Regions from separate parts of the Salinicoccus bachuensis genome, predicted to be linked through region 2. Evidence: riboswitches for the same ligand, from Rfam matches in the RefSeq annotation. Region 2 holds a riboswitch; each other region holds the start of a gene.
The links. Region 2 has a riboswitch for S-adenosylmethionine ahead of metK (methionine adenosyltransferase). Riboswitches for the same ligand answer to the same signal wherever they lie in the genome.
Positions count from the first base shown of each region.

Region 1 (8,015 bases), 610 kb from region 2:
TTTATTTCCACCGATTCATCGAGGCCAAGTGGCACAACACCAACACCTGCCGTCATGGCATGCAGTCCGGCTTTAGCATCAGCACCGATCATTACACTGTCAATACCAAACAATGACGAAAAGAAGAGAGGGACCTCCCGTCCGACTCCAACATGGAGTTGGTTTTCACCTTCTATATTGGAGAATAGGAGACTGTCACTTTCCCCATGATGATTGAGTATTTCACCCACCACCTGGTTGACTTTCTCGCTCGAGTTGGGCAGTTCCTGGGCACCTGACAATGCTGCCGCGTTAGCAGTCTTCTGCATATGACTCTTTGTCATATAAAGATAACCGCCATCAACAACAAGTCCAAGCATACCAAGCGCAAGCATCAACCCGAGAGCCATGAGGAGGAAACTGTTTCCTTCCTCCTTTTTCAAAAGCTGTCTCATCCTATCACTCCACTCTTGTTGTCGAACTTGTCTTTACAGTAAAGGGAATCGCATAGTCTCCAAACGGATTTAAAATTTTTTCAGGGTAAGTGATCTCCACTGTGACATAAGTTCCCGAATCCTTTTCACCTGCAGGGGACACACTCACACTGAGTTCTGAGGCATCACCCACAATGAAATTGTCGATCGCATATGACTTTACCATCTCGTCCGACTCTCCGAGACCTGCCATGCGTGCCGCATCCTGGGTCACTAGCTCCAGTTGCAACTGTGAATGAATGATCCGCCCAAAATCGACGACCCCGATGAGCAGGAAGAGAATGAGAGGAACAAGAATTGCGAATTCTACAGTAGATTGGCCATTTTCCCGTCTCGTCATAAGAGTTCCACATCCATAAGCAACGCCAGGGCTGCACCACCGGCGATTGCCACACCATATGGCATGCCAATGCCAAAGGATTGCTTTAGTCCACCCCTTGTCATGATGACAAATACTGCAAGTAACCCTCCGATTAACGCCATGTAGATGAATGACTCCAATACAAAGCCGCTTCCTTTAAACGCACCAATCAGGCCAAGCAGTTTGACATCCCCGGCTCCTATGCCTCCAAGAATATAAGGGATGAGCAGTAGTGTGAAACCGACGACAAATCCAATCAGAGCGTCCCCAAATCCACTGAATCCACCGAATATGATATTCAACCCGAATGCAGCTAAGAGTGCTGGAAAAATCACCTTGTTGTATATTTTCCTTTTGCGAATGTCTGTGACAACACAGATTGCAAGTATAATAATAAGAAAGGCATTAATGAGCATATGTCCTCTTCCTTCCAATACGTATTTCTATAAAAAACAGACCCATTCGAAAAGTATGGGTCTGTAGATGCGTTAAGTTCTTTTATTATGGAGCGGTGATCTCAGTAGTTGTTCCACTCACTTGATCTCCAATTGCTTTCATCAGCGCTTCAATTTGTGGCCCGAATAATACGAAAGCACCAACAATTACAACAACGAGCAGCCCCAGAACAAGACCGTATTCCGTCATGCCCTGTCCTTCCTCTTCCATAAGCAAACCTTTGAAAAGTTCCATCATGTTTAATTCCCCCATATATATAATGATTAGCGTAAAGCTATATTGCCTGGTTTTTTTCAGCAAATGCCACAGTGTCACCAGTGGAGAGATCACTGAGTGTACCTGCGGGAAGTTCGATGACGGAGCGGGCTTTTTTGAACCTTCCGCCGATCTTCCCGGGTTCGAGATGTTTTTCAATACCGACGACTTCATTCTGTTCATTGATGTAGATGACATCGATGTCGAATTTCATGAAGAATGTATGGATTGAACTGCAAGGGTAAAGATGAAGGGCTGCGTCATGAGGCATGTCATGTCTGAACATCAGTCCTTTGAATCTGGACCAGAAGCTGTGTGCCTCGATGAGGTCTTGTGCAATGACTGTTCCCCTTGTGCTGTTGATCAGTTTCATCCGAGTTTTCCTCCCTGTGTGCCTGTGGCTTGCTGTGTGATTACAACCCAAATTATGCACCTGAATGCAATTTACATCTATCCCCCATCGTTCCCATTATTCGGATGGACTGCCAATGGGAGCATGCTCTTATGGCAGTAGGAGCTCCGTCCTATTGCATATATTGAAAAGGGCATAAAAAAATGGAGAATGATTGCTCATTCTCCATTTCTTCCCCTCACTTATACGATTATGGATCCATTTCAAATTCTGAAGTGGTTTCCGGTTCCTGATAGCGGTAGAGCGTCTTTCCTGCTTCCTGGAACTGCTCGATGATTCCCTGCTTCATCAACAGCTCCAGAACCGGTTCCAGATCCTCTTCCTCCCTGTCCAGGTTTTCCGAGAGATCTTCAAGTGAGTGGGCTGACTGCGGGTTGGATTGAAATAGCATGATGCATTCCATCTTCAAAGACGGAATCCTTCTAGTGTTCATCCCTTCCCCCTCCTCGCCTGATCCGGCACCCATGGGCCCGACCTGATGCCGATCACCTTTTTACAGCAAATATGAATTTTAGCTACTATCCAATCATACCCCTATTCCACAATCTGGTATATCCACTTCTGCTCTCATTTATCCCAGAATTTGTATAGGGGGCAGGGAAATGATGGATGGTACCACTCTCCTATACCCCATCCTGCTAATGTTTATGGAGATATCTGTAGACTTTTGAAATGGCACTTACCCTGTCCGAGACATCCAGCTTATGGAATATCTTTGTTATATGGTTTTTCACAGTGTGGGCACTGATATAAAGGATTTCAGCAATGTCCTGGTTGTTCTTGCCTTCTGCCAGAAGTGTGAGCACTTCCTGTTCCCTCGGGGAAAGGTGATCCATGCGTTTTACAGCTTCTGCGATTTCCTGTATATCATCCGCTTTGGAACTGCCGGCCAGGTCGAATTCCACTTCACTGACGTGTGTCGTCCTGACGAGCGACAGGAAAGTATCCAGTGCCTCTTCATCGATACGGGGGAGAGCTTCGGCATCTTCCAATCTGTCGTTTTTGGAATAGGCGATGCAAAGGGCATATATATATCCGGCAACATCCGTGCTGTCCGTACGTGGGATGTCGCGATGCTGGAGTATGGCATTACCGGTTTCCATTACTGAAGCTGTATCACTTTCAGGGAATATCCTGCGTATGAAGTCAGGTGAATAGTGGGAGAGCTGGCATGCTCTGACGACAGCACGGGCAGACGTTTCCGAAAATTCGAGGCGTGCTGTGATGACGGCGGCGAGTTCCGCCGCTTCCTTCGACCGGGCATATGCTGCTTCGTCCATTTCCTGTACGGCCAGGTGCAGTGCTTCCGACTTCTCTTCTTCAACGTGTGTTTCCCTATGGCCGGTGAGCTGGAGGGAGACGCCGCCGATGATGGAGAGGGTCTGGAGGAATGCAATGTGCTCCTGCAAGTCGAGTTCTGCTGCATTCCCGATGCCGACTGAAAGGACCCCCTGCACTTCATTGCCGTATGCCAGTGGGCATTCTATCGCCTGCTGTCCGTTCGGCAGGGTGACGACATAAGGTTCTCCATCTGTTTCATCAGGCAGCTGCGAGAGCTGTCGTGTCCGTTCCATCATCGATCTGACATACTGGCTGACTTCCCCGTCGTAGCTCCCCCGGGTGACGAGCTTCCCCTTTCCACTCTTATTGTCCCTGATGAGGATGAGTGAAAAGGGCCCTTCGACAAGGTTGATGCTGATGTCGAGCAGAATCAGTATCATACGCCTCGGATCCGGGGTGGAGGCCATCAGCCTGCATATCTCCACAAGTGAAGTCAGACGGGACAGCTGCTGTGAATTCTCTTCCCGCAGCCCTTCCACCAGCAGGCTCGATTCAGTGAGTATGGAGGTCATCTGCATGAGCGTCTTCGTTGAAGCACTTGCCCGCTTCTTCGAAAAGCTGCCTCCGAACAGCACAGCGACCGAACCATCGTGCATCCGTGCCGTGTCTGTAAACAGAAGCTGTGGCCGCTGCTCCAGGGAGGAGAATATCCTAGACCGCCTGTCCCGGCCGATGTCCTCCCAGTATCCCGGCGCTTCCGTCAGGGCAGTCCTTCCGAGGAATCCTTCCCCAACGATGAACTGCTTCCCTTTGAGTGTCCCGGCTTCCTTCCCGATGATGTTGGTTACAGTATAGACATCCTCCCCGGTCTGTTCGGCAATCCCCAGGAACTCGATTTCTCCACCATCTTCAGTCACTTGCGAAAAGAGTTCGGCACTCGCCGCCTCATGCTGCTGCACAGATTTTCTGAGCCTGTCGAGACTGAGGCTGGACAATGGCGTGACATCGGTCTGCTGCAGGCATAATGCAGTCACCTCAGCGATCCTGCCGGCAAGCTGGAGCCACTCGCTTCTATTGTCTTCGTCGAGGACGGGCACCGTCTCATATGCTTCGTCCTGCGTGTCGGCCTCTGTGTCCTGTTCCACCAGGACACCTGCCCACAGATAGTGGGACGTCCCCTCGCCATCCATGACAGGCGCTGCCATGATATGGATGCCCGAGGATATCTCATACATGAGCGGGCGGTTGATGCGCCCACCATGCTTGAGTATATTTTCCATTTCGTTCAATAGTCCTTCTTCCAGCATTGTACTGCACAGTCTGTTGTCGCCTTCGACCGAAGTGAGCACCTCCCCTTCCCTGTCGGTGAGGAAAAATGTCAATCCATACTGTGAAGCAAATGTCTGCTGGACCTTTTCCAACAATTCGATTGCTGAAGCCATCATTACCATCTCCAGTGCAGTTTATCTTGGGTTGTACCAGTATGGCGAAACGTACATAAGGGTTTACTTAAACCTTTACCCAGAGACACTAGAAACATGTAGAATAGATGGAAATGAATTCAAATTGTGTCAAGTGCTCTCACCAGTGCTTTCCCGATTTCTTCGGAAGGGCTCCTACTGTCGAACTCGAGTTTCTCACCATTGATGAAAACAGTCGGAACAACTGAAATTGAACGCTCCAGTGCCTCTTTCGTAATATCGAGGCTCAGGTTCATCGTACTCCGCTGCTCCTGACAGCCATACTCCTGCTCCATCATCTGTTCTATTTCGCCGCTGTCGAGATGCGCCCATTCACCCTGTGTAAGGAACAGGGACTTCATGATTTCATACGCTTCATTCGGCTGGTTGTAGTCTATGAAAAGGTTCGCTATCGTTCCGTGAAGCAGCCTCACCTTCGGTTTGTCATAGTGCTTCACGGTGTACTTCACTTCCCCCGCTTCGACACGTGGCATCACAGCTTCATGAGCCGCCAGGAAAAAGTTCACGCAGTACGGGCAGGCGGTATTCAGAAACACTTCAACGTGCTTTTTCGCCCCATCCCGGCCAAAGCTCAAAGGTGGTGCATATTCCATACTCATGGTCTTCCCCTCCAATATTTTACTTTTGTCATTCAAGTATAGAGTAACTCGCAATGGTTGTGAAGATTCATTCATGCTGTGCTCTGAATTATTTAAATAAAGCGCCTCCCCCTGTTGACAGTGCCGGGAAAAGGCGGTAAAGTTTGTCTTAAATTAAATTGAGATGATTCTTATCCAGAGAGGTGGAGGGACTGGCCCTTTGAAGCCTCGGCAACAGCCCAACCGGTCCTGTGCCAATTCCAGAAGCGCAATGCTTGAAGATAAGAAGAGATGTATTCCTGCCCTCTTCTTCTATGAAGTGGGCTTTTTTGTTTCTCATAATCATCATCAAACCATTGGAGGCTTTCCATCATGAAGGATAATACACGGGGCAATCCGCTTGCACTGCTCCCCCTGCTTGTTTTTGTTGCCCTATTCATCGGTACCGGCATCATCGCCCGGGACTTCCAGGCAATGCCGATCACAGTTGCGGTCATCATCGCCATCGTTGCAGCGATGTTCCTGAAACCGAAAGACCGGCTGAATGAAAAGATCGGCATCCTGACCCGAGGTGCCGGCCGGGAGAACATCATGCTGATGGTGCTCATCTTCCTGCTCGCCGGTGCATTCTCACAGGTTGCAGAAAACATGGGCGCTGTGGAATCCACAGTCAATCTCGGCCTGTCACTCCTGCCGAGCAGCCTGCTGCTGATCGGGCTGTTCATCATCTGCTGCTTCATCTCCATTTCAATGGGGACATCTACAGGCACGGTCGTGGCACTCGCCCCCATCGCCATCGGTATTGCCGGACAGACGGACCTGCCACTCGCACTGGCACTTGCCACGGTCATCGGCGGCGCCATGTTCGGGGACAATCTGTCGGTCATTTCCGATACGACGATCGTTTCCACCCAGTCCCAGGAAGTCAAAATGGCCGACAAGTTCAAGACGAATTTCTTCATTGTATTGCCGGGCGCAATCGCGACGGTCATCATACTCTGGTTCATTTCATCCGGACAGACCACAACACCTGCGACAGATCTCGACTACAGCCTGGTCAAGGTCCTGCCCTATCTCGCCGTCCTGGTGATCGCCCTGCTCGGTGTCAACGTACTGATTGTGCTGGCAGGGGGCATCGTATTTGCCGGTCTGGTCGGCGTCCTTGACGGCTCCTATACATTCACATCATTCGTCGCCGCTGCCGGGGAAGGCATCGGCAACATGCAGAACATCGCCATCATCGCCATCCTGATCGGCGGGCTCATTGCGCTGATCCAGCACTACGGGGGCATCGACTACCTGCTCCACTTCATCACCAGCAGAATCCGTTCCAGAAAGGGTGCGGAATTCGGAATCGCCGCACTCGTCAGTGCAACAGACCTGAGCACAGCCAACAATACAATTTCCATCATCATCACCGGGCCACTGGCCAGGGACATTGCCGACGAATATGGTGTCGACCGGAGGAAGTCGGCGAGTGTGCTCGACATCTTCGCCGCCGCCTTCCAGGGGCTCATCCCCTACGGCGGACAGATGCTTGCCGCGGCAGGACTGGCTGCCATTTCTCCAGTCGCGATGATTCCATACTCCATCTATCCCGCGATGCTGCTGATCTGCGGCATCATCGCGATACTCATCGGTTTCCCGAGGAAACTGAATGCGTGATGGGATGAATGAAGAACGCCGGGTGATTGGAGAGAGGCTCTGCTGTGAATCGACCATCGCAGGTCGAACGACGGCAAGTTGAGTAAAACAGCACCCCCATTCACCCAAAAAAACCTGATCCTCTGAGGATCAGGTTTTTTCTTTCACTTCAAAACTATTCAGGCTGTGTCATTTCAAGCGCAGTATGGACCATCATTTTCACGCCATCGATGAAGCTGTCTTCGTCGATGCCGAACTTCGGATGGTGGTGCGGATATTCCATATCCTTCTCCCTGTTCCCTGCGCCGATCCAGGCGTAGGTTGCCGGGATGATGCGGGAGAAGGCAGCGAAGTCCTCCCCGCCCATGGCGAGCGGATATTCAAATACTTTATCTCCAAATTCCTCTGTAGCCATCTTTCTGATCCTGTCTGTAACCGTGTCTTCATTCACTACCGCGGAATAGCCATAGTTGAATGAAAAGTCGTAGGTTGCACCATACATGGCACAGACGCCGTCGATCGCCTTTTCCATCCGTTCCCTGACCGTTTCACGTGTTTCGTCATTGATGGTGCGGATGCTGCCTTCGAGCACCGCACTGTCCGGGATGATGTTCTTCGCACTGCCGGAATGAAATTTCGTCGTCGAGATGACTGCGGAATCGAGTGGCGAGGTGATTCGTGAAATGATCGTCTGGAACTGGTTCAGAATCTGGCCGCCGATGACGATCGGGTCGATCGAGTTCTCGGGTTGGGAGGAATGGCCGCCCCGCCCCTGGATCTTCAGGTCGAAAGTATCGGAGTTTGATGTAATCGGTCCATTCGTGATGCCGATTTTCCCTGTCGGTATCGGTGTGAATAGATGCTGGCCATAGATGAAGTCGAGGTCATCGAAGAGTCCTGTTGCGACCATTTCCTGTGCACCGCCCGGCGGTTCCTCTTCAGCATGCTGGAAGATCAGGTAGACTTCCCCATGGAGGGATTCGATATTATGCAAGAGCACTTTGGCGGCCCCAAGCAGGATGGCAGCATGGCCGTCATGGCCGCATGCATGCATCGCGCCGTCATTCGTGGAGG
Region 1 covers NZ_CP138333.2:2,264,576-2,272,590, forward strand. The annotation lists gene RQP18_RS11510 (Tad domain-containing protein) at 1-434, opposite strand, end outside; gene RQP18_RS11515 (TadE/TadG family type IV pilus assembly protein) at 439-813, opposite strand; gene RQP18_RS11520 (A24 family peptidase) at 810-1,250, opposite strand; gene RQP18_RS11525 (Flp family type IVb pilin) at 1,336-1,527, opposite strand; gene RQP18_RS11530 (DUF192 domain-containing protein) at 1,565-1,918, opposite strand; gene RQP18_RS11535 (hypothetical protein) at 2,148-2,390, opposite strand; gene RQP18_RS11540 (helix-turn-helix transcriptional regulator) at 2,596-4,683, opposite strand; gene RQP18_RS11545 (thioredoxin domain-containing protein) at 4,800-5,318, opposite strand; SAM riboswitch class I at 5,486-5,585, shown strand; gene RQP18_RS11550 (Na+/H+ antiporter NhaC family protein) at 5,670-6,962, shown strand; gene RQP18_RS11555 (M20 metallopeptidase family protein) at 7,117-8,015, opposite strand, start outside.
Region 1: linked by a shared signal. The riboswitch ahead of RQP18_RS11550 (Na+/H+ antiporter NhaC family protein) and the one ahead of metK (methionine adenosyltransferase) in region 2 are both predicted to bind S-adenosylmethionine.

Region 2 (8,015 bases):
GTAGTTGACCGATACATTCTTGTCATCCGACTTTTCGAAGATCAGGGTCTGTTCCTTGGATTTGTCCAGGTCCAGCAGGTCGAAGAAGGATTCGATGTATGGCAGCTCTTCAAAATTGCTTTCATCCACCCCGTGCAGTATATGACCTTTCCAATACTTGGAATCGATCAGATATATACCGGTGCGCGTGAGCACCAGATGGTCGATCTTGCGTGTGTTTGTATAGTTCCTCGAAGGCAGATAGACATTGGATAGTATATACATGTCCGTTTCCCTGATCTTTTCATCACGTACAAGACGCTCTTTCAACTGGATCAGCGAGAGGTCGGTCAGATATTCACCCTTGTCCACTGTAAACTGGCGCAGGCTTGAAAGTTTATTATTGAGCAGGGTTGTATCATTATGGTACTTTTCGTTCAGTGATGATACTTCCTTCTTATACTCCAGGCGCTGCTCTTCATTGTCGGATTCATATTTTTCTACCAGGCTTTCCTTCTCTTTGCCATATTCGTCCTTGAGCGCATTGACTCTATTCCTATGCTTGAGATAATAGACCAGGAAAGCGATGGCAATGGCAAGCAGCAGCACCAGCAGTGCAATGACGATTGGATTAGTGAAAATTTCCGTATTCATAGCTCCTTCTCAATTCCCTTCCATATTGTAATTTCTGTCGTCTTGCCTAAGACTTTGTTCATTATATCAAAATAATATCTGTTTACGATCAAAAACGGATATTTTCATAAAAATCTATTTACCATCCATCATATCTGTGTGAATCTACCATTTTAATTCATTGCCCCATCAATGGAAGTTCCAAGACTTTATCCGGATTATCATATTTTTATGTTTTAACATCCCCGCCCCGGGTACCTGTGTACTAACTTGCTAGGCAGAGAGAGAACTAGCAAGCAGCTTAGCATGCAGACTATTAGAAATTGGGAGGATTGGTTATGGAACTCAGAAAGTATCTAATGGCCGGCGGACTTGCTTCAGTTCTCGTGCTCGGTGCCTGCGGCGGCGGTTCTTCTGAAGAAGAAACGACAGAAGAAGGAACAATGGAAGAAACGACGATGGAAGATGAAACAATGGAAGACGAAACAATGGAAGAGCCGACAGAACAGGATACCGAATAGAAAGCATCCCGTCTCATCCAATCAGAAAGGCTCCGGAATATTCCGGAGCCTTTCTTTGCGTCTAATTCACTTTGATGCTTGAGAGTTCCTCTTTGAGCCGCGTGGCCTTGTCCAGCTTCTCCCATGGGAAATCCTGGTCTTCCCGGCCGAAGTGGCCGTAGCTTGCCGTACTCTTGTATATCGGTCGGCGCAGGTCGAGCATATCTATGATGCCGTCCGGAGAAAGGTTGAAAATCTTTCTGATGACTGCGACGATATCCGTCTCGCTGTAGGATGAAGTGCCGAATGTATCCACAGATATGGAAACGGGTTCGCTGACCCCAATTGCGTATGCCAGCTGGATTTCGCATTTGGAAGCGATCCCCGCAGCAACGATATTTTTTGCGATATAGCGTGCTGCATAGGCTGCAGAGCGGTCGACTTTGGTCGGATCCTTGCCGCTGAAGGCCCCGCCGCCATGGCGTGCGTAGCCACCATAAGTATCGACGATGATCTTCCGTCCGGTCAGTCCGGCGTCCCCCTGCGGGCCGCCGATGACGAAGCGTCCCGTCGGATTGATGATATATTTCGTTTCCTCATCAAGCAGTTCGGCCGGCACCACTTCACGGATGACGTGCGTAAGCAGATCCCGCTGGATCGTCTCCTTTTCAATCTCTTCGTGATGCTGTGTCGAGATGACGATCGTATCCACCCGCTTGACCTGGTCATTCTCATCATATTCGACAGTGACCTGCGTCTTGCCGTCCGGTCTCAAATAGTCGATGATATTCTCCTTGCGCGCCTCGGTCAGGCGCCTTGACAGCTTATGGGCCAATGCTATCGGCAGAGGCATCAGTTCTTCAGTCTCATCACATGCAAAGCCGAACATCAGCCCCTGGTCCCCCGCTCCGGTGGATACGGCATCCGTCTCCCTCGTCTCCACAGCATTGTTCACCCCTTGGGCGATATCGGAGGACTGTTCGTCTATTCCGGTAAGGACGGACATCGTCTTGTAGTCGTAGCCATATTTGGCAAGGACATAACCGATATCCTTCACCGTCTCCCTCACTATTTTCGGGATGTCCACATAGGTGTTCGTGCTTATTTCTCCGACGATCAGTGCCATGCCTGTATTCACTACAGTTTCACAGGCGACCCGGGCATGGGGGTCCCCTTTCAGTATTTCGTCCAGGATTGCATCCGATATCTGATCCGCAATTTTATCAGGATGTCCCTCCGTCACGGATTCGGAAGTAAAAAGTCTACGCTCTGCCATTAAAAATATCTCCTTTATGATTATTAGCTATCTCCCAGTAGCAAAAAATAAAGCCTTTTCCCAATAATACGAGAAAAGGCTCCGCTCTTCCCCTTATCGATCAGAATAACTTCTGCATCCTTTAGCACCTTTCTTTGTTGAAAAGAGGTTGCTGGGTTTCGTCGGGTATGTTCCCTCCACCGGCTCTTGATAAGAGATAACTTAACATATAATATACTAGATGATGGGAATCAAATCAAGGTAATAATATTTTACAATTATTATGTCACATCAATTATCAATGTGTTATACTAATTCGTGAAAGTACCTGATTACTTTGTAAACTACATAAAACGGGGGCAATAATTATGGTAAACCATTCCGAACGCATTCAAAATCTGGTGGCTAAGGATACTTCGCATGTCCAGCTTTCCACATCCAAGCTGGTCGAAAAGTCTTTGAAGAGGGGAGAAGGCAGACTGACGGAGACGGGTGCGCTGCGTGCTGAAACGGGCAAATATACCGGACGCAGCCCGAAGGACCGCTTCATCGTCGAAGATGGTGTATCAAAGGACAAGGTCGACTGGGGTGAGGTCAACCAGCCCATCTCGGAGACGGTCTTCGACAATCTGTTCACCAAGGTCATCGACTACCTGGGGGAGAAGGAGGAGGTCTTCGTCTTCAACGGCTATGCAGGCGCTGATGAAAGGACACGCCTCAACCTCAGTGTGGTGACCGAGTTCAGCTGGCACAGCATGTTTGCGCGTACGATGTTCATCCGTCCGGAAACGAAGGAAGAAGCCCTCGGCATGGATCCACAGTTCACGATCGTTTCTGCACCGACCTTCAAGGCCGACCCTGAGACCGATGGAACCAAATCGGAAGCATTCGTCATCGTGTCCCTCGAAAAAGGCATCATACTGATCGGTGGCACGGAATATGCGGGAGAGATGAAGAAATCCATCTTCTCGATTATGAACTACCTGCTGCCCGAGCAGGACGTAATGAGCATGCACTGCTCTGCCAATGTAGGGGAAAACAAGGATGTCGCCCTCTTCTTCGGCCTCTCCGGTACAGGCAAGACGACGCTGTCTGCGGACGCCCAGCGCGAACTCATCGGTGATGATGAGCACGGCTGGAATGAAAACGGCGTGTTCAATATCGAAGGGGGCTGCTATGCGAAGACGGTCAACCTTTCTCCTGAGAAGGAACCTGAAATCTTCAAGGCGATCAAGTTCGGTTCGGTGCTCGAGAATGTTGTCCTCGATGAGGATGGGAACCCGGACTACGATGATGGTTCACTGACGGAGAATACACGTGCCGCCTACCCGCTCGACCATATCGACAATGCGCGCATCCCGTCCGTGGCGGGACATCCCAACACGATCATATTCCTGACTGCAGATGCCTTCGGGGTGCTGCCGCCGATCTCCAAGTTGACGAGGGATCAGGCAATGTACCACTTCCTGAGTGGGTTCACATCAAAACTCGCCGGTACAGAACGCGGCATCACTACGCCACAGCCTGTATTCTCAACATGCTTCGGTTCACCTTTCCTGCCGCTTAGTGCCAAAACCTATGCGGATATGCTCGGAGGTCTGATCGATAAGCATAATGTGGATGTATACCTGGTCAACACCGGCTGGAGTGGCGGCGAATACGGTGTCGGCAAGCGCATGGACCTCAAATATACACGGTCCATGGTGAGGCGTGCCATCAGCGGTGAACTCGCACTCAATGCCTTTGAGGAGGATTCCGTATTCGGCCTCAGCATCCCGTCTTCAGTGGCAGGTGTCCCGAAAGAGATACTGAACCCACGCAATACATGGGTTTCCGAAGAAGCCTATGATGAGAAAGCCAATGAGCTCAAAAAATCATTCATTGAAAACTTCAAAAAGTTCGGCGCCGAATCCGAGGACATCGCCAAAGAAGGCGGCTTTACACTATAACGGAATAATACTGCGAAAAAGAGCCGGATATCAGTAGAATCTGATATCCGGCTCCTTCATGTGGTTTGATCGTCATTCCGGATTTTCCGATACAGGTAGTCGATGCATGGATCTGCAAGCAGGAAGCTCCTCCGCTCCTCCGGTATGTCTTCAACTGCCGTGTACAGGACCGGTCCATATGTCTCCATGTACTCGCACTTGAAAAACATATCCGCTACTTCGGCTAGATACACGCCTTTGACGAAAGGCTTGCTGCCATGGACGGTGTAGACACCGATGAACCGCATATTTCCGATACTTGCGCCCGTCTCTTCGAACACTTCCCTGTGCACCGCTTCCTCCGCACTCTCACCCGGCTCTATCTTGCCCCCCGGAAATTCTATACCCCGCACCTTATGGTCGGTGAACAGATATTTACCATCCATCACACAGATGGCCAAAATGTGATCCATATCCCTGGTATATTCGAATTCGAGCGTCACTTTCCGGTTGCTGCGGTCTTTAAATTCAAGCATCCTATCATCTCCAAATTTGCTTAAACCCAGTGTACCCTATATCATTATAGTTATAAATGCTATAGTGGTGATTAAAATGAAAACAGTGATTCTATATATGATGCGGTTCTATCAGAAGGCAATCTCCCCCATGTTCCCCCCGAGCTGCCGGTTCAATCCGACATGTTCGAATTATGGAATCGAGGCAGTTCAGGAGCATGGTGCCCTGAAGGGGAGCTATCTGGCAGTGAAGCGGATCCTCAAGTGCCATCCCTTCCATCCGGGCGGCTATGATCCGGTGCCCCTGAACCCGAAGAACTATGAGAAAAAGGAGCAGTAACCTAACGGTTGCTGCTCCTTTTGATGTTGTAGATCTGCTGGTTCCGGGCTCTCGACACCTTGCCTGTCGAAGTCATGATGATGTTCCCGACGCGGTGTATCTCCTTCGGCAGTTTGTACCTGGCGAGATGCCGCTTGAGATGGGCCATGATTTCCTCATCTTCCAAGCGCCTCCCATTGGCCAGTTCAACGAGCAGGATGGGCACTTCTCCCCACTCCTGGTCCTTCCTTTTGACGACCGCAGCATTCACGACTCCGGGATGGGTATTGATGACATCCTCAATCTCTTTCGGATAGACGTTCTCACCCCCGCTGATGATCAGATCTTTCCGCCGGTCCAATATATAGAGGTATCCTTCTTCGTCGATATGGCCCATATCCCCGGTCCTGAAATACCCATCAGAGACTTCCATCTCGGCATTCAGGTAGCCACCCGTAATCGGTCCACCGCGTACAAGGAGTTCACCATCATTGCTGCTGTCGACCACGATATCTATATTATCGAGCGGCTTCCCTACCGTGCCGTCAAGGATCTTTGGATCATCCGGTGCAATGGAGACAATCTGGGAGCATGTTTCGGTCATGCCGAATGAGTTGTAGACCGGCAGTCCCATGGAAAGTGCATTGTCCAGAATATCCTTTGTTACACCGGCACCACCGAGGAGTATGCCTTCCAGCCTATGTTCGGCCATCTCATACTTCATCAGCCGCTTCAGCATGATGGGCACCATGCTTGTGTGGGTCACTCCATATTCCGCGATGGTTTTCCATATCTTCTCCTCTTCAAACTTTTCGATGAGCACCATGGTACAGCCTCGGATCACCGACCGCAACAGGACGGAGAACCCTGATATATGGTATATGGGGTTGATGTTCATCCATATGCTGTCCCGGGTGTAGCCGAAACGCCTCTCACAGCCCATGGCAGAAGCGTAATGGTTATCATAGGTCTGGGTGACGGCCTTCGCCCTCCCCGTTGTCCCTGATGTGAACATGATCGACAGGACATCACTGCCGGAGGCGTTTCTGCTTTCTCTGGAGCCGGATGCCATATTCTGGATCTCCTCCCATTTATACACCCTGTACCCTTCCAGGTCGACAGGTTCGGTCGCCACGATCGTATCCACTCCGATGTCATCCAGCTGGGCTGCGATCTCCCTTCCGGTCAGACGGGTATTGATCATTACAATTTCAATGTTGGCAAGCATGGCCGCATGGATGGCGTACACTGCATCCAGAGTGTTGCCGATGAAAAGGGCAATGCGCGGCCGGTCGAGGGATTCGAGGCGGCCCTTCATTTCCACTGCCGTTTTATACAGTTCCGAGAAGGTCACCTCAGTGCCTTCGAAAATGACTGCCGGCTTATCCGGCATCTCCCCGGCACGGGATTGTAGCCAATTGTACATAATCTATTCCACCTTTAAAAAAGCCCATCATCTGATGGGCTGCTGGTAAATGCTTATGGGAATCTTGGGAACTGTCCGAAGTCAGGCTTTCTTTTTTCCTTGAAAGCTTCCCTGCCTTCTTTTGCCTCGTCTGTAGTGTAATAGAGCAGCGTTGCATCCCCTGCCATCTGCTGCAGGCCTGCAAGGCCATCGGAGTCGGCATTCATGCCCGCTTTCAGAAGACGCAGTGCCGTTGGTGAATGTGCCATCATCTCTTCGCACCATTGGACCGTCTCGTCTTCCAGTTCTTCGAGTGGCACCACTGTGTTTACGAGACCCATATCCAGTGCTTCCTCTGCATTGTACTGTCTGCACAGGTACCAGATTTCGCGCGCTTTCTTGTGGCCGACGATGCGTGCCAGATATCCGGCGCCGTAGCCTGCATCGAAGGAACCGACTTTCGGGCCGGTCTGACCGAAGCGTGCGTTGTCTGCAGCGATTGTCAGGTCGCATACCACATGGAGCACATGGCCGCCACCGATCGCATATCCGGATACCATGGCTACAACAGGTTTCGGAATGACACGGATCAGACGCTGAAGATCCAGTACATTCAGTCTTGGAACTTCGTCTTCCCCGACATAGCCGCCATGGCCGCGCACTTTCTGGTCTCCACCGGAGCAGAACGCCATATCGCCTTCACCTGCCAGGACGATTACCGCAACATTCTGGTCGTCCCGTGCCCGTGTGAATGCGTCGATCATTTCAGTGACCGTCAGCGGAGTGAATGCATTCCTTACTTCCGGACGATTGATCGTCACTTTGGCGATGCCATTGTAGAACTCATATTTGATTTCTCTATATTCTTTGAGTGTTTTCCATTCTCTTGCCATTCTTCATCCTCCTAGTAGAAAATCTATTACTATTGTACCAAATTTTTCGCGGGCTTCCATATGAATGTTGTGCCCCGCCCCCTCGATGATTTCAAGGCGGGCATCCGGGAGCAGCTGTGACATTCTGGAATTGATCGCTATGAACTTCTCATCCTGTCCGCCTGTCAGAAGCAGTACAGGGAGATCGATATTTCCAAGCTTTCCCCAATAGGACGGCTGGACGCCTGTGCCATACTTCACCAGGCTGTCCGCCGCTTCTTCCGGCTGCTGGGACAGACGGTTGAGTCGTTGCTGTTCCAGAGTCTTTGCTGAGAGGTCCCGCTGGCTGCTGAACAGTCCCATGTCCTCCCAGCTGTCGACGAATGCAGTGAAGTCTTCATTGATGTGTGCTGCCCTCCTGTAATCAGCATGCCGGCGCGCCTCCCGCTCTTCGTCCGATGCGATGCCGGGAGAACTGCTCTCCAGAACGGCACGTTTGACATATTCGGGATGGCTGGCGATGAAGGACAGGGCGACCCTGCCCCCCATCGAATAGCCGAGTATATCCACCTTTTGGATATCCAGAGATACGAGGAGCTGACGGATGCC
Region 2 covers NZ_CP138333.2:1,652,950-1,660,964, forward strand. The annotation lists gene RQP18_RS08305 (nuclease-related domain-containing protein) at 1-633, opposite strand, end outside; gene RQP18_RS08310 (hypothetical protein) at 951-1,133, shown strand; gene metK (methionine adenosyltransferase) at 1,195-2,388, opposite strand; SAM riboswitch class I at 2,479-2,584, opposite strand; gene pckA (phosphoenolpyruvate carboxykinase (ATP)) at 2,736-4,316, shown strand; gene ytkD (RNA deprotection pyrophosphohydrolase) at 4,373-4,831, opposite strand; gene yidD (membrane protein insertion efficiency factor YidD) at 4,908-5,150, shown strand; gene menE (o-succinylbenzoate--CoA ligase) at 5,152-6,555, opposite strand; gene menB (1,4-dihydroxy-2-naphthoyl-CoA synthase) at 6,609-7,427, opposite strand; gene menH (2-succinyl-6-hydroxy-2,4-cyclohexadiene-1-carboxylate synthase) at 7,431-8,015, opposite strand, start outside.

Region 3 (8,015 bases), 500 kb from region 2:
CCCCTTTCAGTTCCAGGTGCCGCTTCAGCTGGTATGCTTCTCCCGCTGTAGCGACCATATCCCGGGCTCCGGCTGTCATCAGCACTTTTTTTCCGAGTAGATCCACACTGCCCATCTGTTCGCTTTTGTATGCCCCATGCATCAGCATCGCCCCGGCAACCGGGATGGCATGATTGAGCAGCATATGGGCCGCCATATTCGCACCGTTCGAGTAGCCGATATAGACCGCCTTCGAGAGGTCCAGGCCATACTCCCCGGCGAGCTCACGCAATGTCGCGGCCACCTTTTCCCCTTCGCTCCTGAGGCTTTCCTCATCATGTCCCTTTCCATCCCGCTTGAAGAAGCGCACCTGTCCACTGTCCTCGATATCCCCGCGCAATGCCAGGATGTTCGCAGAACCGTCCACCATCGCGGCAACTTCCAGGAGATCCGTCTCCCTGCCGCCACTGCCATGGAAGAGTATCAGCGTATTTTCCCTTTTGTTCTTCGCTTTTATAAATAGATGCTTCACTGTGATGCCCTCCTTTATTAGAGTTTACCCTATTACTATTATATAATAATACCAATAGACTCAGAAGGAGCGATATCCATGACAGTACTCGGCATCCATCACGTCTCTTCCATCACAAGGGAGATCCTCGACAATCATGACTTCTATACGAACATCCTCGGTCTGCGTCTCGTCAAAAAGACTGTGAACCAGGATGATACGAGCATGTATCATCTGTTCTATGGAGACCATGAGGGGACACCCGGTTCCGACATCACATTCTTTGAAATAGTGAACGCACCCAAATTCCAGGCGGGCACCAACAGCATTTCCAGAACCTATTTCCGCGTGCCCTCAAGGGAGGCACTCGAGTTCTTCAGGGACCGTTTCGAGGCACATGGCGTCTATCATGAAGGCATCATTGAGCAGTTCGGCAGGACCCTCATGAAATTCGAAGACCATGAAAAGCAGCGCCTTGCACTGATGATCGATCAGAGCAGTGAACACACCACACCCAATGTGCATCAGGACATCCCCCGGGCGCATGCCATCACATCCATAGGGGCCGTCGAGGTGACCGTCCAGTACGTGAAGCCGATGGTCCAGTTCCTGGAGCTCCTCGGCGGTACCGTGCAGGGTGACTTCAATGACGATGCGACAGAAGCGGAACTCAAGGTCGGTGAAGACAGCGTCTATGTCATCGAACAGCGCAACAGCCAGCTCGAGAAGGAGGGGTATGGAAGCGTCCACCACTTTTCACTGCGTGTCGAAGATGAGGCCGAGCTGCTTGAAATCGAGGAGCGTATCGATGAGGAGAACTGGAAGAATTCCGGCATCGTCGACCGCTATTATTTCAAGGCGCTCTACATCACGACTGTGGGCGGCATTACGGTGGAGGTCTCCACAGACGGTCCCGGCTTCGATATTGATGAACCGGTCGAATCACTGGGAAAAAACCTCTCCCTGCCTCCCGATCTGGAGGAAAACCGCGACCTGATCGAAGCCTATCTGACACCTCTGAGCTGAATAGTTTCCAGGACATCCATCCAAAAGGAAGGTGAATGCCATGAAATACGGCGAAAAAGAGATTACAGCATTTTTCCACGAACTCGACCGGAGCAGGTTCATGGACCGGCATAAGGAGGAAGCTGGAATGGATGTGCCCTTCCCCATCGGGCATGGGCAGACGATATCCCAGCCCTCCCTTGTCCTTGAGATGACCCTCCGCCTCGACCTTGAATCCGACAGCAAGGTGCTGGAGGTCGGCACCGGTTCCGGCTTCCAGACGGCACTTTTGGCAAAATTTGCTGCAAGCGTGTATACGGTCGAAAGAATCAGGGCACTTCATGACAGCTCCAAGGAAAAACTGGCTGCAGAGGGATTCTCCAACATCCATTTCCACTATGGGGATGGCAACCTCGGCTGGGAGGCACACGCGCCATATGACAGGATCATGGTGACTGCCGCCGCCAAGGAAATTCCCCCTGTCCTCGTCAGCCAGCTGGCGCCCGGCGGAAAGATGGTCATCCCCGTCGGTGACACGTTCGACCAGGAACTCAGGCTCGTCGAAAAGGACAAAGATGGCGGAATCAATACTTCCTTCATCGAACATGTAAGGTTCGTCAGGCTCAAAAAAGATAAAGAATAGTCCGTCCCACTTCCCTTGATGTATTTGTTGCTATACTATATAGTGTATAACAATACATACTAGGAGGATATGAAATGACGACAGACGTACTCTACAAACAGTCCTACAAGAACCGCCTCGGTGAAATCAACAAGCTTGCCCCGGAAGCCGCAAAAGCATTCGGACAGTTCGACCAGAAAGCGATGGCGGAAGGCGTACTCCCTGCCAAACTGAAGGAGCTCATCGCTGTGGCAGTGGCCCATGTGACCGGCTGCCCATACTGCATCGATATCCATGTCAAGAACCTGAAGAAGCTCGACGGCTCCAAAGAGGAGATGGCGGAATCCATCATGGTCGCCACTGCCCTCAAGGCAGGCTCAGCATATGCCCACAGCATCAATGCACTGAATGCCTATGATGGAAACGAAGACGACAGCCTCTATGCCAAAGGGGACCTGAAGAACCTCGCACAGCTCAATAAGGTCACACCTGAAATCAACAAGGCATTCCAGCAGTTCGATGCTGCTGCCATGCAGGAAGGCGCGCTCACAGCAAAAGAGAAAGAAATCATCGCTGTCGCCATCGCCCATGTGACCGGCTGCCCATATTGCATCGAAATCCATACGGGAAATGCTAAAAAGATGAATGTCACGAAAGAGGAGATTGCCGAATCCATCTTCGTCGCAACAACATTGAAAGCCGGTTCGGCATATGCCCACGGCATCAATGCACTGAACGCCTATGATGAATAGATGAAAAGAGCCTCATCCATACAATATGGATGAGGTATTTTTATATCATCTATCTATGGCTGCCCGCTTCCTCTTTCCCTACCGTTTCAAGCTCACGGCCAAGGAACTTCGCAAGTTCAAGCATGCCGTATTGGCCGGCTTCGGCTTCTGCATCACTGTTGTAGTTTGTATTCGTGTTGATATCGTAAGTGTAGAGGTTTCCGTCTTCATCCTGGATGAATTCTATGCCTGCAACATTGATGCCGTTGTTTGCGAGCACCTTCTTATAATTTTCAAGGATCGGATGGTGGAAATCCTTGATGATCCTGAATTTCGGGGTGCCTTCTTCCTCCTGCTCCCCTGCCGGACAGAACAGATCCTCTATGGAACACGCATCCGCCGGGCACAGTTCGAATCCTTCGGACGTGTCGACACGGACGGCATAGACGAATTCACCACCGACGAATTCACAGCGCGTAATGGAGGCGTCCGGTGATTTGATGTAGTCCTGGAGCAGTGTCACACCATCCACCGGCTCCTCGAATGCCTCGCTTCCGACATATGCTTCAAGGGCTTCGATGGAATCGAACAGCTGGACACCGAGACCTTTGCCTGCACGGTTATGCTTCGTGATGAAGGATTTCCCCTCAAACCGTTTCGCCGCTTCCAGGATCTGGTCCTTGCCGACAGCAGCCACGGTATTCGGCGTCTTTACGCCATATTTTTCAAGCTCCAGGTATTGGGACACCTTGCTCACTTCCAATTGCAGGGCCCGGCTGCCGTTGATTACCGTACGCCCGTGGTACTCAAGCCACGCAAGGACAGCATTCGTGAGCTCCGGAGAATAACGGTTGCCCCGTGTGTGTGAAGATGCGCTGATCCTGTTGTAGAAGACCCCTTCCGGCGGCTCTGCAGTCAGATCCACCTTGCCCTCTGACAGGAGCCAGTCCTCGTAGGGCAGCCCCAGTTCATCCAATCGCTTGAAAAGGTGATCGGTCCATTCAGGGTTTTCGTGCAGTACATATATTTTAGCCATGCTACATCACTCCTTCAGTATTCATAAAACACAACTTATCTGCGTATGCTGCACCTATAAAGACAGAAGCCCTTTTCGGATAGGAAAAGAGCTTCTGACAATCTATATCTCTTCTCATCTTCCAGGCACAGACCTGATGGAATTGGCACAGTATTCATAAGGAACCCGCTGCCGAAGCTTCGTCGGGCCATCTCCCTCTGCTTCTCTGGATAAGAATCAATTCATATTAAGTTGATAGGTTAAAGAATATTCTATGCCATAATCCATGGATAGTCAATAGGAACAGCCTAAATTCAAAAAGGATGCGGTTAACACGGAAGAGAACACTGCAGCAATCCGCATGGTGCTTGCCCCCTCTCCGGGTGGATAGAGCCCATGAGAAGATATATAACTTCGCAAACAGCAAATATCCTCCAGGACCATGGTCCCGGAGGATATTTTTTATTACTTCACCGCTTCCGGCAGTTCAATTTCACCAACATCATTGAATGACGTGAATTCGACATCGCCTGACAATGCATAATCCCCTTCGGCATCTTCACCTTCGGCATCATAATCGATGGACTGGATGAGCGCGTCTTCCTTACCCACCACAATCTCTACATCATTCTGTATGGCAGAAGTATCGATGGCACCGAATTCCACGGCGAAGAGCGTTTCGAATGTCTTGAACACTTCTTCACTCTCTCCATCAATCGTATAGATGACCTGATCGTCCTCCTCTGTAGATTCCAGTTCGTCCTTGATATCCGCAAACGAGAGGACTGCATTTTCGTACGTCACATGATAGAGCTGCTCGGCACCGACGGAATCAGAAATATCGATCCAATCCGTGCCATTGTTGTAGTACGTCTTTCCATCCTTGGAAATCGTGCGGTCCTCGCCTTCAGATTTCAGATGGAGTGATGGCGGGTCGCCGTCCTTGAACCGTACATCGGCTTCAAGCATTTCCGGCGCTCCGCCATCGACAACCGCCTCAAGATCAAGGACAGCCTGATAGCTCTCAATTTCCCCGGCCTTCTCCACGACTGCAGAAAGTGCTTCATCGTCCGTCTCTATATCAGACAATGAACGCTCCGTCTCGCGCGATTCCTGTGTCGCCTCTTCTGATGTTTCATCTATATTATCCTGCGTTTCCTCCTCCTGGCAGCCGGCCAGAATGGCTGTTGCAGTGAGGGTCGCGAACAGATATTTTGAAACCTTCATATTCCCTTGCTCCTTAGAACGCTGATTTTTCATAAATCATATCATGGATCATTTCAATTCACTAACAATATGCTAGTGGCTGACACGCCGCCTCGGCTTCTTTCCCGATTGCCTGCGCATCTCCTGGATGCGGCTGAAGGTGTAGATGGCAAGGCCACTCCATATCAGGATATAGGCCACTGTATGGATGTCCGTGAATGCTTCGTCATACATGAAGACACCGATCAGCAGCATGATCGTCGGCGCGAAGTACTGAAGGATGCCAATCAGGGACAGGCGGATGCGCTGGGCCCCGAGCGAGAACAGGAGCAGCGGAATGGCTGTAATCACCCCTGTGCCGATCATGACCAGACTGTCTGCATTGATGCCGAAGTTCCCCCCGCCACTGCCTTCAAGGAACAGTATGTATATGAGGGCGAATGGCGCAAGGACAAACGTTTCAACAGCCAGTGCGAATACCGCGTCCATATTGATGACCTTCTTGATCAGACCATAGATACTGAACGACAGCGCCAGGGTAAGAGAAATCCATGGCGCGGAGCCGAGACCCACCGCCAGGTATGTAACACCGAGGAAGACGATGATGATTGCCATCCATTGTGACTTTGAGAACCGTTCTCCAAGGATGACGAAACCGATTAATATGCTGATCAATGGATTGATGTAGTAGCCGAGGCTTGCATCCAGAATATGTCCGTTATTCACCGCGATGATGTACAACAGCCAGTTGGTGGTGATGACAGTCGAAGCGGCGAACAGTGCAACGATTTTCTTCCTGTCGCGGAAGATGAATTTCAGGTCCTTGTAGAACAGGTGCATCCTGTTGGTGACAAGGATGAATACAATCATGAATACGAAGGCCCACAGGACCCTGTGTGCGATTAGTTCATAGGAGGAGATATGTTCAACCTGCTTCCAGTAGATGGGCAGGAACCCCCATATCAGATACGCCCCGAGGGCAAAAATTATACCTTTGCTGTTTTCACTCACGTCTTCACCTCATTTTAAGCATTACAGCAATTTTACTCCTCTCAAATATTATTTCAAGACAAAAAATAAGATTGAAACAGATGTTTCAATCTTGGGCGGGGATTCATGGCTGGTGCATCCGCCGGTATTCCCGGTCGAGTGTATCACGGCTCTTGAAATAGTATGCGGTGATGCTGCCGACCATGAAATACATCACCACGGCATATGCCGCAACCATCAGAAGTGCGCCTGCCACCATGAGTATGGGAAATGCGATTTCATTTACAAAAAGGCCTGCCGGTATCGCTGCCACGATGAATATGAGATAGATGGCGAGGGGAATCATCCAGAGCAGGAAATTGCTGAAGAGCAGTTTCCATATGCGCTCCCCTCCACGGAACATGACCTCCCAAGCCACCTTGAACTTGTCTGTTGTGGGACTGAGCGGCTGGTCGATATAGGCCATGTAGACAAGGAACATATAGATGGCAATCATCAGATAGGGGATGTATGAAATCATCACCACCAGAAAATTGAGCAGGACGAGTCCAATAATCAGACCGATCTGGCCGCCCGACAGGCCGCTCCCCTGCTCAAATGTCTCCGCCAGCGTAATCAGCGGCATATTGACCGCCATCAGGATGAACTGCATGATGAGGCCGAGCACAAAGGAAATTGCGAAATAGGCGGCCAGTACGAGCAGCCCCAGCTTGATCACTTTGCTGTACCTGCCTTTTGTGAACACTTTGAATGCTTCCCTGAAACCGAAGTCACGCCCCAGGCAAGTGCAGGCATAATACCGCATTACACCTACTCCGAACGGATAGAACAGGAAGATTCCGGCAAGAAGGAACAGGAACCCTACTGCGAACACCCATAGCACCGCTACTCCACTGTCGATGAATGAAGCCGGCAATGCCATCACCAGAATGAACAGGACGGCGGCCGCATACATCAGTATGAACGCCAGTACCGTCAACCAGAACGTTTTCATATGGCTGCCGGCGCCATTCCTTTTATATGCTGCCTGATAGTCGAACATGAAACGCCCTCCTTTTTCTTCCAGTATACCACTTGGCTGCCTGTCTTTTAATCCATAACATGTGGTTTGTCACACATTGCGTGACAAACCCGCTTTTTGTTTATATTGTAAGCGCTCACTTTTCGGCTTATATTTAGAGTACATACCAAATATTTATAAGGGGTGACACTTATGTCCGAAGAAAAGAAAGGATTCTCCCGCAAAGTCCAGGCATTCGGCTCGTTCCTGAGCAGCATGATCATGCCGAATATCGCCGCCTTCATCGCCTGGGGACTGATCACAGCACTATTCATTGAAGCCGGATGGCTGCCGAACGAAGAACTTGCCGGCATGGTCGGTCCGATGATCACATACCTCCTGCCACTGCTCATCGCCTATACCGGCGGTAAGCTCGTCCACGACGTCCGGGGTGGGGTCGTCGGCTCCACTGCGACAATGGGGATCATTACAGCATTCCCCGACTCCCCGATGCTCCTCGGTGCCATGATCATGGGACCACTCGGCGGCTACCTGATCAAACAGGTCGACCGTGTGCTTGTACCGCGCATCCGCCAGGGACTTGAGATGCTCGTCAACAACTTCTCTGCCGGCATCCTCGCCTTCCTGCTTGCACTGTTCGGCTTCTATGGTCTCGGCCCTGTCGTTTCCTGGCTGACGAATATGCTCGGAAGGCTCGTCGACATCGTCGTCGAGGCTGGCCTGCTGCCACTGGCGAGCATATTCATCGAGCCCGCCAAAGTCGTATTCCTGAACAATGCCATCAACCATGGTGTGCTGACACCACTGGCCACCGAAGAAGTACAGGAAGCGGGACGCTCCATACTGTTCACGCTCGAATCCAACCCGGGTCCCGGCCTCGGCATCCTCGTCGCCTACATGGTATTCGGCAAGGGGACTGCACGTGCCACTGCACC
Region 3 covers NZ_CP138333.2:2,156,679-2,164,693, forward strand. The annotation lists gene RQP18_RS11025 (alpha/beta hydrolase) at 1-511, opposite strand, end outside; gene RQP18_RS11030 (VOC family protein) at 590-1,516, shown strand; gene RQP18_RS11035 (protein-L-isoaspartate(D-aspartate) O-methyltransferase) at 1,557-2,138, shown strand; gene RQP18_RS11040 (carboxymuconolactone decarboxylase family protein) at 2,213-2,869, shown strand; gene RQP18_RS11045 (ATP-grasp domain-containing protein) at 2,919-3,884, opposite strand; SAM riboswitch class I at 3,996-4,100, opposite strand; gene RQP18_RS11050 (hypothetical protein) at 4,329-5,090, opposite strand; gene rarD (EamA family transporter RarD) at 5,163-6,080, opposite strand; gene RQP18_RS11060 (hypothetical protein) at 6,184-7,101, opposite strand; gene RQP18_RS11065 (PTS mannitol-specific transporter subunit IIBC) at 7,273-8,015, shown strand, end outside.
Region 3: linked by a shared signal. The riboswitch ahead of RQP18_RS11045 (ATP-grasp domain-containing protein) and the one ahead of metK (methionine adenosyltransferase) in region 2 are both predicted to bind S-adenosylmethionine.

Region 4 (8,015 bases), 560 kb from region 2:
TTGATGAAGAAGCGGGGACATACAGGCTGAAAGGCTACGAACCACCCGGTTCATGGAGCCGGAGAATTTCAGAAAGAAACGAGGCATGACCGCGTGGAGTATACAGAAACAGATATCAGTCGCCTGATTGAGGAAGCAATCGAAGAGATCGATCCGATCATCAGGGAAAACAAAAAGATCGCAAGAAAAAATTTTAAGAAAGTCATGCATGCCTTCCATGAGAATGGGGTGGCCGAAAGCGACTTTTCCGGCACGACAGGCTATGGATATGATGATGTTGGACGGGACAAGCTTGAAGAGATCTACCGTATGGTCTTCAGGAGTGAGGATGCGCTCGTCAGAAGCCAGATCATCTCAGGCACCCACGCCATCAGCCTGGTCCTGCTCTCACTGCTCGAGGCGGGTGATGAGCTCATCTATATCAGCGGCGAACCCTACGATACGCTTGCCAAGGTCATCGGCAGTTCCGATCGGGACGTCGGCAGCCTGCGGGAGAAGGGGGTAGGCTGCCGGTCCATCGATCTCGTGGATGACCGGTTTGATGAAGCGGCGATCATGGATGCCATAACAGATCGGACGAAGATGGTCGCCATCCAGCGCTCCCGCGGATACAGCATGCGCAAGTCGCTGACCATCAGTGAAATGGAGGCGATGATCAGCAGGATAAAAGCGGAATATCCGGACATCATCGTCTTCGTCGACAACTGCTACGGCGAGTTTGTAGAGACCCGCGAACCGGTCGAGGCCGGCGCGGATGTCATCGCCGGGAGTCTAATCAAGAATCCTGGCGGCGGACTCGCCCGGATGGGCGGCTACATCGCAGGGGATCAGGACCTCATCACGCGGATCAGCTACCGACTCACCGTGCCCGGCATCGGCAAGGAGATGGGGGCGAGTTTGAACGCCAACACTGACATGTACCAGGGCTTTTTTATGGCGCCGCATGCGGTGGTGGAGAGCCTGAACGGAGCAGTACTGACGAGTCACCTGCTGTCGAAGGCGGGGCTTGCGACAGATCCGGCACCGGATGCAGAACGGACTGATCTGATCCAGAGCGTGTCCTTCAATACGGAGGCGGAGATGGTCACCTTCACCCAGATGATACAGAAGGCCTCGCCCGTCAATTCACAGTTTCTTCCCGTGCCAAGCGACATACCGGGATATGAGGATCCGGTCATCATGGCCGCCGGAACATTCGTCCAGGGCGCCTCCCTCGAACTCAGCGCAGACGGGCCGATCAGGGAACCCTACACTGTATTCGTCCAGGGCGGCCTCGTCTTCGAGCATGTCGTCCATGCGCTCGAAACGGCTCTTCTCGAAATGCGGGAGAAGGGCATGATACAGGTATAGAAACACCGATAAGCGTCCTTCAAAGGAGCCACGGAAGATGTGGAAACTTTGAAGGGCGCTTTTTTGTGTCTAAAATATCTCGCAATAGCGAAAAAAATGTTAACGATTTGAAACAGGCGGTACCGGGAGGGGGAAATGTCATATAATAGATGTATTGATGATACATGTTTAAAAGGAAGAGAAAAATTTGAAGGGGTGATTGCATGTCCATGGCAACAACGGACGTCAGCAAAGTAAGATCTCTGCTGCTCAGGATGAACCGGGGAGAGCCGGTGGAGAGCGTGATGGCTGATTTCAGCGCGGCATTGGAGGAAATGGAACCGGGTGAAATGCTTGGTGCGATAATGGAAGTGAAGTATGTGGAAAAGGAGGTTTCCATATATGATGTCAGGGAATTTCTCGATATCCATGAACACATCCATCGTAAATCATTGACTGATATCCATGTATCAAAAGATGGCAGTCATCCACTTCGCATACTGAAGAAGGAAAACAGGCTGCTTTCCGGATCGCTGGAAATCATCGGCCACCTTCTCGAGTGCTACGAGGCAGGGGAGCGGACGATGGTGGACACGCTCATCGCAGAAGTCATTCGGTTCGAGGATATCAACTGCCACTTCAACAGGAAGGAGAAACTCTATTTTCCACTTCTCGAGCGCCGCGGCATCTATACACTCCCGCGGAAGATGTGGGCGCAGCACGATACCATCCGCCTTCTGCTCCGGGCTTTGAGGAAACGGACGGAAAAGATCGACGACATCAAATTCCGTCATGTAAGAAGATCGTTTGATGACCTGAAGGACGCGTGTGAGGAAATGATGCTCGAGGAAACATACCTCCTCATACCGTTGACACAGTCCCTGTTCAAAGAGCGGGATTGGACGGCGATTGCAGCGGAGAGCAGGGCATTCGGATATGCGATAGATTCCGTGGGCAAGTATCAGAATGGAAGTGGATACGACAGGCGGAATCAGTCCGAGTCCCTGGATGATACGGTCCACATGCAATTTGGCGGGGGCTATCTGACAGCGAAGGAAGCGAACCTGATACTGAATCATCTTCCTGTCGAAATCACGTTTGTCGATCGGAATGGACTCTTCAAATACTTCAATGACATTGTGGAATCAGGTGAGATGATGTTCATACGTACACCACTGTCCATCGGCAGGAACGTTGCCAACTGCCATCCGCCGAAAAGTACGAAGAAGGTGATGCACATCATCCATGACCTGAAAAAGAGGAAAAAGGAATCAGAAACGATGTGGTTCAGAAAGAAGGACAAGTATGTCCATGTCACATATAAGGCTGTATTCGATGAAAGTGGCGACTTCATGGGCATTCTCGAATACGTGCAGGATATCCAGCCGTTCTTCGAATTGCCGAGGGAAGTAAAACGCGGCCCGAGTCCAAAACGGAGGTGATGGGGGCTGACGTCCGTCTCTTCCCCTCATGGATATATCCCATGGAACTAAAATATTTAAAAATTTGAATTTGACAGAAAATTATATAGCTGATATCATAGCTTTTAACTCTAAATTGAATATATTCCTTATCAAGAGCCAGGGGAGGAAATTGGTCCTGAGATCCTGCGGCAACCCCACTTTCAAAAGTTGAACGGTGCCAATTCCAACAAGCGTCATGCTTGGAAGATGAGGAGGAGCGTCTCTTGCCTAATACCTCTTCCTCATTGGATGGGGTATTTTTAATTTCCTACTTTTTTGATGGGTTTTTTCGATGAATACTGTAAAGGGAGAGATGATCTATGAAGAAGCAGATTCGGCTGAATGGTTTTACGATGAACACTGTCGCCCCGCATTCCCCGGGATTATGGAGGCATGAAGCGGACCAGGGGGTGCGTCATGGAGATCTCGACTATTGGGTGGATCTTGCAAAGCTGCTTGAAGCCGGCAAGTTTGACGGAATGTTCCTTGCCGATGTGCTCGGCATATATGATGTCTATAAGGATGGCCCCGACACTTCAATTGAAAATGCCGTCCAGGTCCCCCTGCATAACCCCATGCTCCAGATTTCAGCAATGGCGGCAGCGACGGAACATCTGGGCTTTGCTGCGACATGTTCGGCTACATATGCCGAACCCTATAAACTGGCACGGGACTTCTCGACACTGGATCATCTGACGAAGGGACGTGTGGCATGGAATATCGTGACGTCGTATCTGAAGAGCGAAGCGGTGAATCTCGGCCTTGCGAATCAGATCGAGCATGACAGGAGGTATGAACGGGCGGATGAATACATGGATGTCGTCTATAAACTGTGGGAGCACAGTTGGGAGGAGGATGCAGTAAAAGCGGATGTCGAAACCGGCGTCTATGCAGATCCGAAGAAGGTCCATCCGATCAGTCATGAAGGGGAGTTCTTCAGCGTCCCGGGGATGCATGTGGTCGAACCATCTCCCCAGCGTACACCGGTCCTCTTCCAGGCGGGAGCCTCCGAAAAGGGCAGGGCATTCGCCGCCAAGCATGCCGAGGCGCTCTTCACCACCATAGCGAGCAATCTGGAGGAGCTGAAATCATTCACATCAGATATCCGCAGACGGGCATCTGAAGCCGGGAGAAATCCTGAAGACATCAAAATATTCCCAGGCATCGTACCGGTTGTCGGCAGGACGGAAGCGGAGGCACAGGAGAAATATGAAACACTCCTTTCCCACGTCAGCTATGAAGGGACGCTGTCCATGCTGAGTGGCCATACAGGCATCGATTTTTCCGGGTATGACCCCGACCAGTATGTGGAAAACATTAGAACCGATGCTTCCCATGGATTTCTGCAGAAATACACGGTGGCGAGTACGAGCAGGAGATGGACGGTCAGGGAAGCGGTGCTGCATCACGGTCTCGGCATCGGGGCGACAAAAGTGGTCGGTACGCCGGAACAGGTCGCCGATGCACTCGAGTCGATGGCGAATGAAGGGGATGCAGACGGCTTCAATATCATCCAGGCCCACTCTCCCGGGACATTCGAGGATTTCATAGAACTCGTCGTCCCCGTCCTCCAGGAAAGAGGCAGCTTCAGGAAAGAGTACGAGGCGTCCACACTGAGGGAGAACCTGTTCGGGAAGGGAAGTCCAAGGATTCCCGAAAATCATCCTGCAAAGCGGCTGGCTTCGCTCTCACGATCCAGCATATGAAACAATCCCCGATGGACATGTCCATCGGGGATTGCGTCTGTTGATATTCAGTTTGCTTCTTCAAAATCAATCTTCTCAGGCCGTCCGGCATAGAGGCCGAGGAGTGCAACCATCACTGCCACACTCATCAGCACGATCAGCGGGATTGCCCAGCCATTCGCAAATTCGGAGAGGGTACCGAGGAACAGCGGTCCGGCCGCTGCGATGAGATAGCCGATGGATTGTGCCATTGCAGACAGCTGTGAAGACTGTTCGACAGTGCCGGTCCGCATGACGAAGAATATCATCGCCAGACTGAATGTCGTGCCCGCCCCGATACCGATGATGATCAGGAAGGGGACGACCCAGTAGGATGAGGAAATCAGCGAGACGCCGAGCAGTCCGACGAAGAACATCATGCCTGATATGAAGGCGAGTCGGCTCTGGTTCTCCATCTTCGATGCAACGATCGGGGCGAGGAAAGCGATTGGCAGCAACGCGAGCTGATAGGTGGTCATGAGCCAGCCGGCTTCGCTTTCCGTGAATCCCTTGGTCGTCAGTATGATCGGCAGCCAGGCGAAAAGGCTGTAGGCAATCAGCGACTGCAGCCCCATGAACAGGGTCACCGCCCAGGCAAGCTTAGACTTCAACAGGCCTTTCCCGGGTCTGGCATCGATTTTGGCGAACACCTTCTTCCGGGTTGTGATGATCCCCGGCAGTCTCAGGAGGAGGACGATGACGGCCAGCGCCGGGATGATGCCCCAGATCTGCATCGCGAACCGCCAGTCATAGCCGGGTGACAGGGCGATGGAAACGGACAGTCCGGCGGACAATGCACTGACAAGGTTCATCGAAACGGAATAGAGCCCCGTCATCAGGCCGACCTTGAATGGGAATGTTGATTTGATCAGGCCGGGGGAGAGCACGTTGCCGACAGCAATGGACAGGCCGACCAGCAGTGTGCCGAATACCAGCATATACACGCCGTCCACAGCCCTCAGGGTGACGCCCATAAAGAGCACCGCCATGGACAGGAGCAGCGTCACTTCCATCCCGAGTTTGGATGATATTTTCGGTATGAATGGCGAGAACAGACCAAATGCCAGCAGCGGCAAAGTATTGAGGAAGCCCACTGTGGCATTTGTTATGCCGAGATCCTCCCTGAAAAATGGAACCAGAGGTCCAATGGACGAAATCGGAGACCTGAGGGTCGCCCCAATTAGGAGAATCGCCAGCACGAGTAGTGTGACATAGTATTTGCTTTTAGATATTTCTTCCATTTTTCATTCTTCTTTCTCTGTGTGATCGTTCTTTGCACAATGCACTAAATAATAACATATGTACATGCGCAACATAAGTATCATTCCTCAACAAAGCAAAAAGAAACATGAAAATTTTTCATGCCTATTCAAAATTTCCGGTTGCCATGGAACGCTTCCAGCAACAGTTGAATTTCATGCTCCGAATGGACAAATCATGCATGAAAATTTCTAATGCATGGCAGCGGGTAACGACTGAATGCCGTTTTCCGATATGGAGGGCAGCCTTACATATCCATTTTGTCAATTTAATGACTTTTCATGGTATATCACAATAATCCCTATTATTTCAATATGATTAATGCTATCATTCTTATGTTTGGTTATACATTGGAAATGCATGCAGGAACATAAAAAGAAAGAAGGGCGAAATATGGATATTGGGACGCTTCAGGACAGGGCAGTGGATCTGCGCAGGATGTTTCATAGGGTTCCGGAAGTGGGCTTTACAGAGTTCATTACGACTTATGAAATCTACATAGTATTGAAAGAAATGGATTTCACACTTTCCATTGGAGGGGAGGCCATCAGCCGGGAGCACCGCTACGGGGTGCCTGATCAGGAGACGATAGAAGCTTCACGGCATCGGGCGTCCGAATACGGTGTGCCTGAAGAATTTCTCGAAAAGATGGCAGACGGGACCACTGGCCTGGTGGCGGTGCTTGACACCGGCCGGCCGGGACCGCATATTGCGATGCGTTCCGATATCGATGGGCTGCCGATAATGGAGGCGGAAGATGCGCCGCACGCGCCAGCTGCGGGCGGCTACAGATCTCTTCATGAAGGAGAGATGCATGCATGCGGACACGATGGCCATATCAGTATCGGACTTGCGGTCGCTGCATATATCAATCAGAACCAGGATCAGCTTTCCGGCCGCTTCACTCTCATTTTCCAGCCTGCTGAAGAAGGGGGGAGGGGTGCCAGAAGTATTGTGGAAAAGGGCTGGCTGGATGATGTGGACTATTTCATGAGCGGCCACCTCGGCATCAATGAACATGAAGCCGGTACCATCAGTGCAACGACGGACCAGTTTCTGGCCAGCACAAAACTCGATGTATCATTCAAAGGAAAATCGGCACATTCCGGCGTAGAGCCGAACGAAGGGAAGAATGCGCTCCTTGCAGCTGCCTCCGCCTCATTGCATCTCCATTCCATTGCAAGACACCGTGACGGTGCAACAAGAGTGAATGTCGGGACATTGAATGCAGGCAGCGGCAGGAATGTGGTCGCCGATCATTCAGAATTGAAAATGGAGACAAGAGGAGAGACGAACGCCCTGAACGATTATATGCTGAGTGAAGCGGAGCGTATACTCAAGGCATCGGCACTGCTCTATGATGTGGAATATGGAACAGAGTTCATGGGCAACGCCATCGGTGCCGAATGCGATGAAGAATGGATGGACATCATCAAAACAGCGAACCGGGCAGGCGGGAATGGAATCAAGGTCATGGACGTCATGCCGCTCAAGGCGAGTGAAGATGTGACATATATGATCGACCATGTACAGAAAAATGAAGGCCTTGCCACATTCATGATATTCGCCAGTCCACTCGCAGCGGGCCATCACCATCCATCATTCGATTTTGACGAACAGGCGATCAGAACAGCAGTATCCGTATACACCAGCATCATCCTACATCTTGCAAATATTCATCTGGAAAAGGAGAATACATCTTATGAGTGAAGCGAACGAAGAAAAGCGGAATGGCATTCTGGGAAAAATCGAACGGCTGGGAAACAAGCTCCCCGACCCGTTCTTCATCTTTGTGATACTTGCAGCGGCTGTCATGGTGCTTTCCATGATATTCAGCCTCACAGGCGCGACTGTCGAGCATCCGGGGACGGGGGAAACGCTTGAAATCAGGAGTCTCATTTCCTTTGAAGGGCTTGCCTACATGCTGTCCTCCATGCTTGATAACTTCACAGGCTTCGCGCCTTTGGGCCTTGTGCTCGGTATCATGCTGGGTATCGGTGTAGCGGAAAAGACGGGACTGCTCTCCACTGCCATCAAGAAGTCGATCCTCAAGGCGCCGAAATCCGTCGTCACATATGCCATCATCATAGTCGGCATTACAGGCAATCTGGCTTCTGATGCAGCATTCGTCATCATTCCGCCGCTTGCTGCCATGGTATTCTATACCATAGGGAGGCACCCTCTGGCCGGACTGTCAGCCGGGTTTGCCGGTACCGGCGCGGGGTTCACGGCGAACCTG
Region 4 covers NZ_CP138333.2:1,097,331-1,105,345, forward strand. The annotation lists gene hflX (GTPase HflX) at 1-89, shown strand, start outside; gene RQP18_RS05415 (aminotransferase class I/II-fold pyridoxal phosphate-dependent enzyme) at 94-1,350, shown strand; gene RQP18_RS05420 (PAS domain-containing protein) at 1,554-2,771, shown strand; SAM riboswitch class I at 2,897-3,006, shown strand; gene RQP18_RS05425 (LLM class flavin-dependent oxidoreductase) at 3,113-4,498, shown strand; gene RQP18_RS05430 (CynX/NimT family MFS transporter) at 4,546-5,757, opposite strand; gene RQP18_RS05435 (amidohydrolase) at 6,170-7,486, shown strand; gene RQP18_RS05440 (AbgT family transporter) at 7,479-8,015, shown strand, end outside.
Region 4: linked by a shared signal. The riboswitch ahead of RQP18_RS05425 (LLM class flavin-dependent oxidoreductase) and the one ahead of metK (methionine adenosyltransferase) in region 2 are both predicted to bind S-adenosylmethionine.